DNA from 2 places in the Sphingopyxis sp. 550A genome. Region 2 is predicted to be linked to the other one. Evidence: riboswitches for the same ligand, from Rfam matches in the RefSeq annotation. Region 2 holds a riboswitch; the other holds the start of a gene.

Region 1 (4,413 bases), 2.0 Mb from region 2:
CGCGGGATTGCTGACGCTCGACCAGTTGATGGGCCAGCCGTTCGTCGCCGCCAATTACCGCGCCGTCGAGGGCCGCTTTCCCGGCGCGCCGCGCGACCGCTTGCTGCGCGAACTGGTGCGCGACCAGATCGGCGTCATGGTCAACGACGTGATCGCCGCGACCGAAGCGAACGTCGCCGCCGCCGGGGTCGCGAGCGTCGGCGAGGTCCGCGCGGCGGGCTGCACGCTCGGCGATTTCTCGGACGAACTCGCGAGGGCGGAGCGCGACCTCAAGCGCTTCATGTATGCGAACCTCTACCACCATCCCTCGCAGATCGAGGCGGCGGCGGGCGCGAAGGAGGTGGTGTCGCGCCTGTTCGGCGCCTATGCGGCCGACCCGCGCCTGATGGGCGAGGATTGGGCGTCGCGCCTGCCCGAAGGCGACAGCGCGACGGTGCGCCATATCGGCGACTATATCGCCGGCATGACCGACCGCTTTGCGATTGACCGCTTTGCGGAGATATTTGGGCGCGGGGCGGTGCCGGAGGCGTTGGCGCACGCCTGATCGACGGTGCGAAAATAACCACAGGCCCACGTTGCCAACCCGACCCGGCGCAGCTTAGGATCGCCCCATGGCGTCACCCGACATCTTGCTGCTTGGCGCAACCGGCCTCGTCGGCGGCATCGTGGCGCGGTCGGTCGCGGCGACGATCCTCGTCCGCCGCGCGCCCGATTATCAAGATTCGCAGCCGGAGATGGACGTTGCGCCCAGCGAGCAATGGCCCGCGATCATCGCCGGCCGGCGACCTGCGACCCTCATCTCCTGTCTCGGCACCACGATCCGGCAGGCGGGGTCGCAGGCAGCCTTTCGGGCGGTCGATCATGATCTGGCCCTCGCTTGCGCGCGGGCCGCGAAGGAGGCGGGCGCGCGGCATATGATCGCGGTCAGCAGCGTCGGGGCGTCGTCGCAAGCCTCCAATTTCTATCTGCGGACCAAGGGCGAGGTCGAGGATGATCTTCGCGCGCTGGCGTTCGACCGGCTCGATTTGCTTCGCCCCGGCCTGCTGACCGGCGAGCGTCAGGGGCCGCCGCGGCTGGGCGAGGGGATTGCGATGGTCGCGGCGCCGCTGACCGATGCGCTGCTCCATGGATCGCTGCGTCGCTATCGCTCGATTCCGGCAGAAAGGGTCGCACAGGCGATCGTCACCCTGACCGGCGAGCGGGCGTCCGGCGTCTATATCCACGAAAACGACGCGATCCGCGCGCTCGCCGATTGACTCCGCAAAAAGGCGACGCCAAGGCTCGGGCGTCTGTCGGGTCTCCTTGCGGAGATTCGGCCGGCCGCGCGGGAGAGCGCGGGGCAGGGCGACCTGCACCGCCACCGAAGGAGCAACCGCCCCGGAAACTCTCAGGTCAACGGACCGCGCAGGCTGGAACGGACACTCTGGAAAGCGTTCCGGCGAAGGTCGTCGGGACCACCGAAGGGGTAACTCTGCGTTCTCGCAGGGGAAACTCTCAGGTTCCCGTGACAGAGGGGGCATGGCGACAGGACGGCATCGGGCCGCGCCTTGCCATGTCAACCGCGGGAGACTGACATGACCGAAACGGACTTTACGGGCGAGGAAGCGGTTCCCACCGCAACGCTGCCGCTCGACGCCTGGCACCGCGCGAAGGGCGGCCGGATGGTCGAATTCGCCGGCTATTGGATGCCGATCCAATATGAAGGCATCATGGCCGAACATCAGTGGACGCGCGAGAATGCGGGTCTGTTCGACGTCAGCCATATGGGGCAGCTCAGTCTTGAAGGCGAAGGCGCCGTGGAAGCGCTTGAAGCGCTCGTCCCCGGCGACATTGCGGCGCTGAGGCCCGGCCGGATGCGCTATTCGCTGCTGCTCGGCGAGGATGGCGGCATACTCGACGATCTGATGATCACCAACGAGGGCGACCAGCTCGGCATCGTCGTCAACGGCGCCGTGAAGTGGGACGATATCGCACATCTGCGCGAGCATCTCCCCGACGATGTCACCCTCAATCACAGGGAAGATCACGGGCTGCTCGCGCTGCAGGGGCCGAAGGCGGCTGAAGCGCTCGCGCGTCTCGTTCCCGAAAGCGCCGGCCTTGTCTTCATGCAGGCTGCGCAGGCGACCTGGAACGGCCATGCGATCGCGCTCAGCCGCTCGGGCTATACCGGCGAGGACGGTTTCGAAATCTCGCTTCCGAACGAAGCGCTCGCGGCTTTTGCCGACGCGCTGTGCGCGATGGATGAGGTGAAACCGATCGGGCTCGGTGCGCGCGACAGCCTGCGGCTCGAAGCGGGACTTCCCCTCTACGGCCACGATCTCAGCGAAGACACCGATCCGATCGAGGGCGACCTTGGTTTTGCGATCGGCAAGCGCCGCCGCGAGGAAGCGAATTTCCCCGGCGCCGCGCGCATTCTCGGCCATCTTGCCGACGGTCCGCCGCGCCAGCGCGTGGGCCTGCTCGTCGATGGCAAGCTGCCGGTGCGTGAAGGCGCGAAGCTGTTCGACGGCAACACAGAGATCGGCGTCGTGACTTCGGGCGGCTTTGCCCCCAGCGTCGGCGCGCCGATCGCCATGGGTTATGTGCCGCGCGATCACGCGGTGCCCGGCACCGCGATCGCCGCCGAAGTTCGCGGCAAGCGCGTGCCTTGCACCGTCGCCGCCATGCCCTTCGTTCCCCATCATTATGTCCGCAAACAGGGAGGCTGACCGATGCCGCGTTATTATACCGAAGAGCATGAATGGGTCGATGTCGACGGCGACATCGCGACGGTCGGCATCACCGACTTCGCGCAGAGCCAGCTCGGCGACATCGTGTTCGTCGAGGTTCCCGACACCGGCGCCGAACTCACCGCGGGCGGTGACGCCGCGGTCGTCGAATCGGTCAAGGCCGCGAGCGACGTCTATGCGCCGGTCGACGGCGTGGTGACCGAAGGCAACGGCCAGCTCGAAGAGGATCCGGCGCTCGTCAACAGCGACCCGGAGGGCGAAGGCTGGTTCTTCCGCATGACGCTGACCGACAAGAGCCAGCTCGACGGTCTGATGAACGCCGAAGCCTACAAGGCCTTCATCGCCGATCTTTGACTTGTCCTCCCCTCCCGCCTGCGGGAGGGGGGAGATGATGTGAGCGCATCCGCCGCCCTCGCCGATTGCCGCCTGATGGTGGCGACGCCCATCTATGACGGGGCGCAGGGTAGCTATGTCCGCGCGGCGCTCGACCTCGCGTTGAAGGCGCAGGCGGCGGGCGTCGCGGTGCGCTTCGAGTTCATTCTTTACCAGCCGTCGATCACGCGCGCGCGCGATCTGCTGGCGGCGATCTTCCGCGCCAGCGATTCCACCCATCTACTGTTCGTCGACGCCGATATCGATTTCGCGGCTGACGACGTCTTTTCGATGCTGGCCGCGATGCGCGAGCGGGACGATTGCGCGATCCTTGCCGCCGCTTGCCCGCGACGAATGGTCAACTGGTCCAACGTCGCACGCGCGGTCGAGCGTGGGATGGCGAAGGACGATCCGGGCGACCTCGCGCGCTTCGGCGGCGAGTTCGCGCTGCATTTCCTGCATCGCGACCAGCGGTTCGCGCTGACCGACCTCGTCGAGTTGACGCGAGCCGGGACGGGGATGATGCTGATCCGCCGCGACGTGCTCGATGGGCTTGGCGCGCGGCACCCCGAGCTTGCCTTCCGCACCGACCCCGGCGAGCGCGCCGCGCACGGCGTCGCGGACAGCGAGCCGAGCTTCTTCCTGCCGATGATCGACCCCGACAGCCGTGAATTGCTGTCCGACGATTATGCCTTTTGCCGCCGCGCGCGCGATGCGGGCTTTCGCATCTGGCTCGCGCCGTGGGTGCGCACGACGCACAGCGGCCCCGCGATCTTCCAGGGGTCGCTTCCCGACCTCGCTCAACTTTTCTCTGTCCATTCCGCCTCTTCCACGGAGTAGTTCATGCGTTACCTTCCCCTTACCAGCGACGACCGCGCGGCGATGCTCGCCGCCGTCGGCGCGGCGTCGATCGACGATCTGTTCGTCGACGTGCCCGCCGAAGCGCGGCTCGACGGCACGATCGCCGGGCTTCCCGACCATGCCAGCGAGCTCGCGGTCGAGCGCCATATGGCGGCGCTCGCGCGGCGGAACATGGCGGCGGGCGACGGGCCTTTCTTCCTCGGCGCAGGCGCCTATCGCCACCATGTCCCGGCGAGCGTCGATCATCTGATCCAGCGCGGCGAGTTCCTGACCGCCTACACCCCCTATCAGCCCGAAATCGCGCAGGGCACGCTGCAGATGCTGTTCGAGTTCCAGAGCCAGGTCGCGCGCCTGCTCGGCACCGACGTCGCCAATGCCTCGATGTACGACGGCTCGACCGCCTGCTGGGAAGCGATTGTCATGGCGCGGCGCGTCACGCGGCGCAGCAAGG
Region 2 (4,413 bases):
GTCAGCAACATCTTCGACCGGAAGCCGCCGGTGATCGGCCCCGATGCCTATACCTATCGGATCGGATCGGTCGCCGGGAATCAGTATAATCTGACCGGGCGCACCTTCTTCATGCGTCTCAACCAGTCATTCTGAGGTCCGGCCCTCCTTCCATCGACGCAGACCATTGTTCGCGTCGATGGATTCGGAGCGGCTGCCAAGAATTGGGCGGCCTTGATCGTGCGGCCCCGGTGGTGGCCGTGTCCGTCGAATTGCCCTGACACGCTGAAGCTTCGATGATATTCTTCACCTCGCCACGCATTTGGCGCTCAGCGCCCGCACCCGGCGGGGAATGTTACCAGCCCGTCAGCATTCGACGACGTTGACGGCCAGACCGCCAAGACTCGTTTCCTTATATTTCGAGCGCATATCCTCGCCGGTCTGGCGCATCGTCTCGATGACTGCATCGAGCGGGACGACGTGCCGGCCGTCGCCCTGAAGCGCGAGGCACGCGGCATTTATGGCCTTGACCGCCCCCATTGTGTTGCGTTCGATACAGGGAATCTGAACGAGCCCGCCGATCGGGTCGCAGGTCAGTCCGAGATTATGCTCCATCCCGATTTCGGCGGCATTTTCAATCTGCTCATTGGTGCCGCCGAGCGCGGCGACGAGGCCTGCGGCCGCCATCGAGCACGCGACGCCCACTTCGCCCTGACAGCCCATTTCCGCAGCCGAGATCGACGCGCGCATCTTGTAGAGGAATCCGATGGCGGCGGCGGTCGCGAGCAGGACGCGGCTTCCCTCGCGCGAAGCGCCCGGGGTGAAGGATTCATAATATTTGAGGACCGCCGGCAGCACGCCCGCCGCGCCATTGGTCGGGGCAGTTACCACGCGGCCGCCCGCGGCATTTTCCTCGTTCACGCTCAGTGCGAACAGACTGACCCATTCGAAGATCTTGGTGGGGTCGTTCGAGGGGGCCTTGGCCAGCAGCGCATGGTGCAGCGACCGCGCGCGGCGCGGAACGTTGAGGCCACCGGGCAATACACCCTCGCCGCGGCACCCGCGCTCGATGCAGGCGAACATGGCGTCGCGCACAGCATCGATGAAGGCAATCGTCTCGACCGGCGCGCGCCACGCCTCCTCGTTGGCGAGGACGATGTCGGCTATCGCAAGCCCGTGGGTCCGGGCGATTGCGAGCAGTTCCTCCGCCGAGCCGAACGGGTAAGGAAGGGCGACGTTCGACCGTGCCTCCGCCTCGCCCTCACAGCGTATCGCGCCACCGCCGACCGAGAAAAAGGTGCGGGTCAATTCCTCACCGAAGGCATAACGGGCCGTGAACCGCATCGCATTCGCATGTCCGGGCAGAAATTCTCCGCGCCGGAAAATGAGGTCCGCTGTTTCGTTGAATGCGACCGGGCAACAGTCAGCGAGCCGAAGTGAATGGCACTCCCTTATCGCCGCAACGATCTCTTCGACCCGATCTGGATCGATTTCTTCCGGAAGCCGGCCGGACAATCCAAGCAGGATTGCCCTGTCCGTCGCATGCCCCTTGCCGGTCAGCGCAAGCGAGCCGAACAGCTCGCAAGAGACGCGCGCAGGGTGGCCTTTGCCCATCGCGAGCCGGGCGAATTGCGCGGCTGCGCGCATAGGTCCCACCGTGTGGGAACTCGACGGCCCGATCCCGATCGTGAACAGATCAAAGATGCTGAACGCGACATTCGTCGTATGAATCTGTGCGGACACCGGCGCCTCTCCTGCCGGCATTCGCCGGACATCAGCGCCCCTTCTGTCTGCTTGCCTGAGATCGCTATCCCGTCGGCGGACGCACTAAGCGTCACTTTCCAGAATTCCATTGCCGCATGGTCCTTCTGCCTGAGAGTTTCCGGGGCGGTTGCTCCTTCGGCGCCGGAAATATCCGGTCTCTCCCACATCGGCGGATCGACCATCGCGCGCGGCGATCATTGTGTCAACGCTCTGTTTCATCCGATAGTGGACATCACCGAGGTGCATGGGAGTGGCCTGCCCCGGGGCAAGCCACAAAACCGCCCTTCCTTGCCTTCAGAAGGGCTTCAAATAGCAAGTATTGGCGAGTTATAACAATGGTGTGCCCGCGAAGGCGGGCACACCATTGTTAGTGAAAACCCCTCTGGTGCAACGGCATCTTTGCGGAATCCCATAGACTGTAGCGCGCCGTGAAGAGGTCGTGGTCCGGTCTCAACCGATTGACCGCTTTCGGGTGTGGCCGCTTGGCTCACTCGCGGCCCGTACAACAAATTCTCAAAGCGCTGATTCGTCCGGTCGAGACCCAATGTCTACCCAAAGGCGCCTCCCCCGAAGCACGGCGAATATCAATAGAAACGGGCGCCGCCGCAGAAGAAACGGTTGCAAATTCACGCGAATTTGTGCCTGATCGCAGAGTTCCGCCCGATTTTCGGGCAAACCGATATATCTCGAAATAGGGATTTGGTTGAATCGCGAAATTTCTCCTTATTTTTTCATGAGCGTAGCTTTTTTGACGGACTGCTACTCGGTCATTTCAGACTAAATATTTTTCTGTCGCATTTCCAATGCGTTACACCACGCTGAATTATCGAGTGGGAGTGAGCCATGCCCATCGCCTATATCACCATCGGCACCAACGACATGGCGCGGTCGCGGCGCTATTATGATGCGGTCATGCCGCATCTCGGCGGGCGGCTGGAGGTCGACTATGGCGACCAGGCTTGCTGCTATGCGATGCCAAGCGAACAGCGCGTCTGGATCGGCAAGCCGAACGACGGGTTGGCGGCGGCTCCCGGCAACGGAATCATGCCCGGTTTTCTATGCGAAAGCCAAGCGGCGGTGGACGCGGCCCATGCCGCTGCGCTGGCCTGTGGTGGCACCAACGAAGGCGATCCCGGTCCGCGCCCACTTTATGGGCCGGACTTTTATGGCGCCTATGCCCGCGACCCCGAAGGCAACAAGATGAGCTTCGTCTATTTCGGAGCGCCGCAAAGCTGAGCAGACGCCAGCAGAGCGAACGGCGGCTCAATCGCGCAATATCGGCTCACCCGTCCGCGGGTTGACCAGCGTCACATTTTCGAGCGCCTGGATTTGCCATGCGCCATCGCGCCGGGTCACGACCGCAAGAATCATCGTGTCGACCCGATGCGGCCCCGCCGGATGCGCCGCGCCCGCGCTCAGCCGCGACCACATGTGCAGGATCGCGGCATCGGCCGAAATCGGATCGACGTCGGCGATCTCGTTGGTCAGCGTCGAATCGCTGTAGATCGTCTCGTGGATCGGGGCATGGCCCGCGACGATCTGTTCCACCCCGCGCCAGTAGGTGCCGAAGCGATTCACGAAGCTCGCGTCCACATGGAACAGCGCGGCGAACGCCGCCATGTCGTGCCGGTTCCATGCGTCCGCAAATCGCGCGGCGATACTCGCCGGTCCTTCTTCCTGAACCATATGACCCTCCTGACGGTCGAGCGGCTCGACGGCGCAACGCCCATTGCCCTATCCTATCTTCCCGGCGAAATCGACAAGCGAGTCGCAGTCATGGACAGGATCGAAACCGAAGCCTCGGGCGGCTGCCAGTGCGGCGCGGTGCGCTGGCACATCACCGCGGTGCTCGACACCTCGCATATCTGCCATTGCCGCATGTGCCAGAAGGCAGCGGGCAATTTTTTCATCGCGCTGATCGGCGTTCCACGCGATGCGATCACCTGGACGCGCGGGCAGCCGGCAACCTTTGCCAGTTCGGACAAGGCCGCGCGCGGTTTCTGCCGCGACTGCGGAACGCCGCTCACCTACGACTATCACGAGAGCAGGCATATCAACCTCACGACCGGATCGTTCGACGAGCCCGAGCGGTTTCAGCCCAAGGTCCAGTTCGGCCTCGAAGCCCGGCTCCCCGTTTTCGAGGATCTGCCGCTGAAGGCTGAAGGCACGACCGAAGAGACGATGGCCGCCTATGTCGGGGCGATCAGGGCGAGCAACCACCAGCATCCCGATCGCGACACCGATCGCTGGCCGCAATAAGCAGTCGCGCGCGGCCTATTGCTCAAGTTCGAGCAGATATTTCTTCGCGTCGAGCCCGCCGGCGAAGCCGGTCAGCTTGCCCGTCGATCCAACGACGCGGTGGCAGGGCGCGATGATCGAAATCGGATTGCGGCCATTGGCAGCACCGACCGCGCGCGATGCGGTCGGCCTCCCGACCTGTTGCGCGATCTCGCCATAGCTGCGGGTCTCACCGAACGGAATGGTGAGCAGCGCCTCCCATACCTGCTTCTGGAAATCGCTGCCCGAAAAGGACAGGGGCACGTCGAACGTCCGGCGCTTGCCGGCAAAATATTCGCCGAGCTGGCGTTCGGTCTCGACCAGCACCGGATGTTCCGGCTCTTCGGCCAGCGGTCCCAGCCGGACGCGGCCCGGACGGTCCTTCTCCCACAG

What was found. Region 2 has a riboswitch for glycine ahead of ACVENA_RS04875 (L-serine ammonia-lyase). Riboswitches for the same ligand answer to the same signal wherever they lie in the genome.
Region 1: it holds a riboswitch for glycine, as region 2 does, so the genes downstream of both, gcvT (glycine cleavage system aminomethyltransferase GcvT) here and ACVENA_RS04875 (L-serine ammonia-lyase) in region 2, are expected to answer to the same signal.

What each region holds. Positions count from the first base shown of each region.
Region 1 covers NZ_CM131615.1:3,004,422-3,008,834, reverse strand. Annotated here, with positions in the region: gene ACVENA_RS14460 (deoxyguanosinetriphosphate triphosphohydrolase) at 1-544, shown strand, start outside; gene ACVENA_RS14455 (NAD(P)H-binding protein) at 612-1,256, shown strand; glycine riboswitch at 1,316-1,413, shown strand; glycine riboswitch at 1,414-1,521, shown strand; gene gcvT (glycine cleavage system aminomethyltransferase GcvT) at 1,575-2,708, shown strand; gene gcvH (glycine cleavage system protein GcvH) at 2,712-3,083, shown strand; gene ACVENA_RS14440 (glycosyltransferase family 2 protein) at 3,123-3,941, shown strand; gene gcvPA (aminomethyl-transferring glycine dehydrogenase subunit GcvPA) at 3,945-4,413, shown strand, end outside.
Region 2 covers NZ_CM131615.1:1,025,600-1,030,012, reverse strand. Annotated here, with positions in the region: gene ACVENA_RS04880 (TonB-dependent receptor domain-containing protein) at 1-135, shown strand, start outside; gene ACVENA_RS04875 (L-serine ammonia-lyase) at 346-1,743, opposite strand; glycine riboswitch at 1,764-1,826, opposite strand; glycine riboswitch at 1,830-1,917, opposite strand; gene ACVENA_RS04870 (VOC family protein) at 2,587-2,979, shown strand; gene ACVENA_RS04865 (SgcJ/EcaC family oxidoreductase) at 3,007-3,429, opposite strand; gene ACVENA_RS04860 (GFA family protein) at 3,430-4,002, shown strand; gene ACVENA_RS04855 (methylated-DNA--[protein]-cysteine S-methyltransferase) at 4,018-4,413, opposite strand, start outside.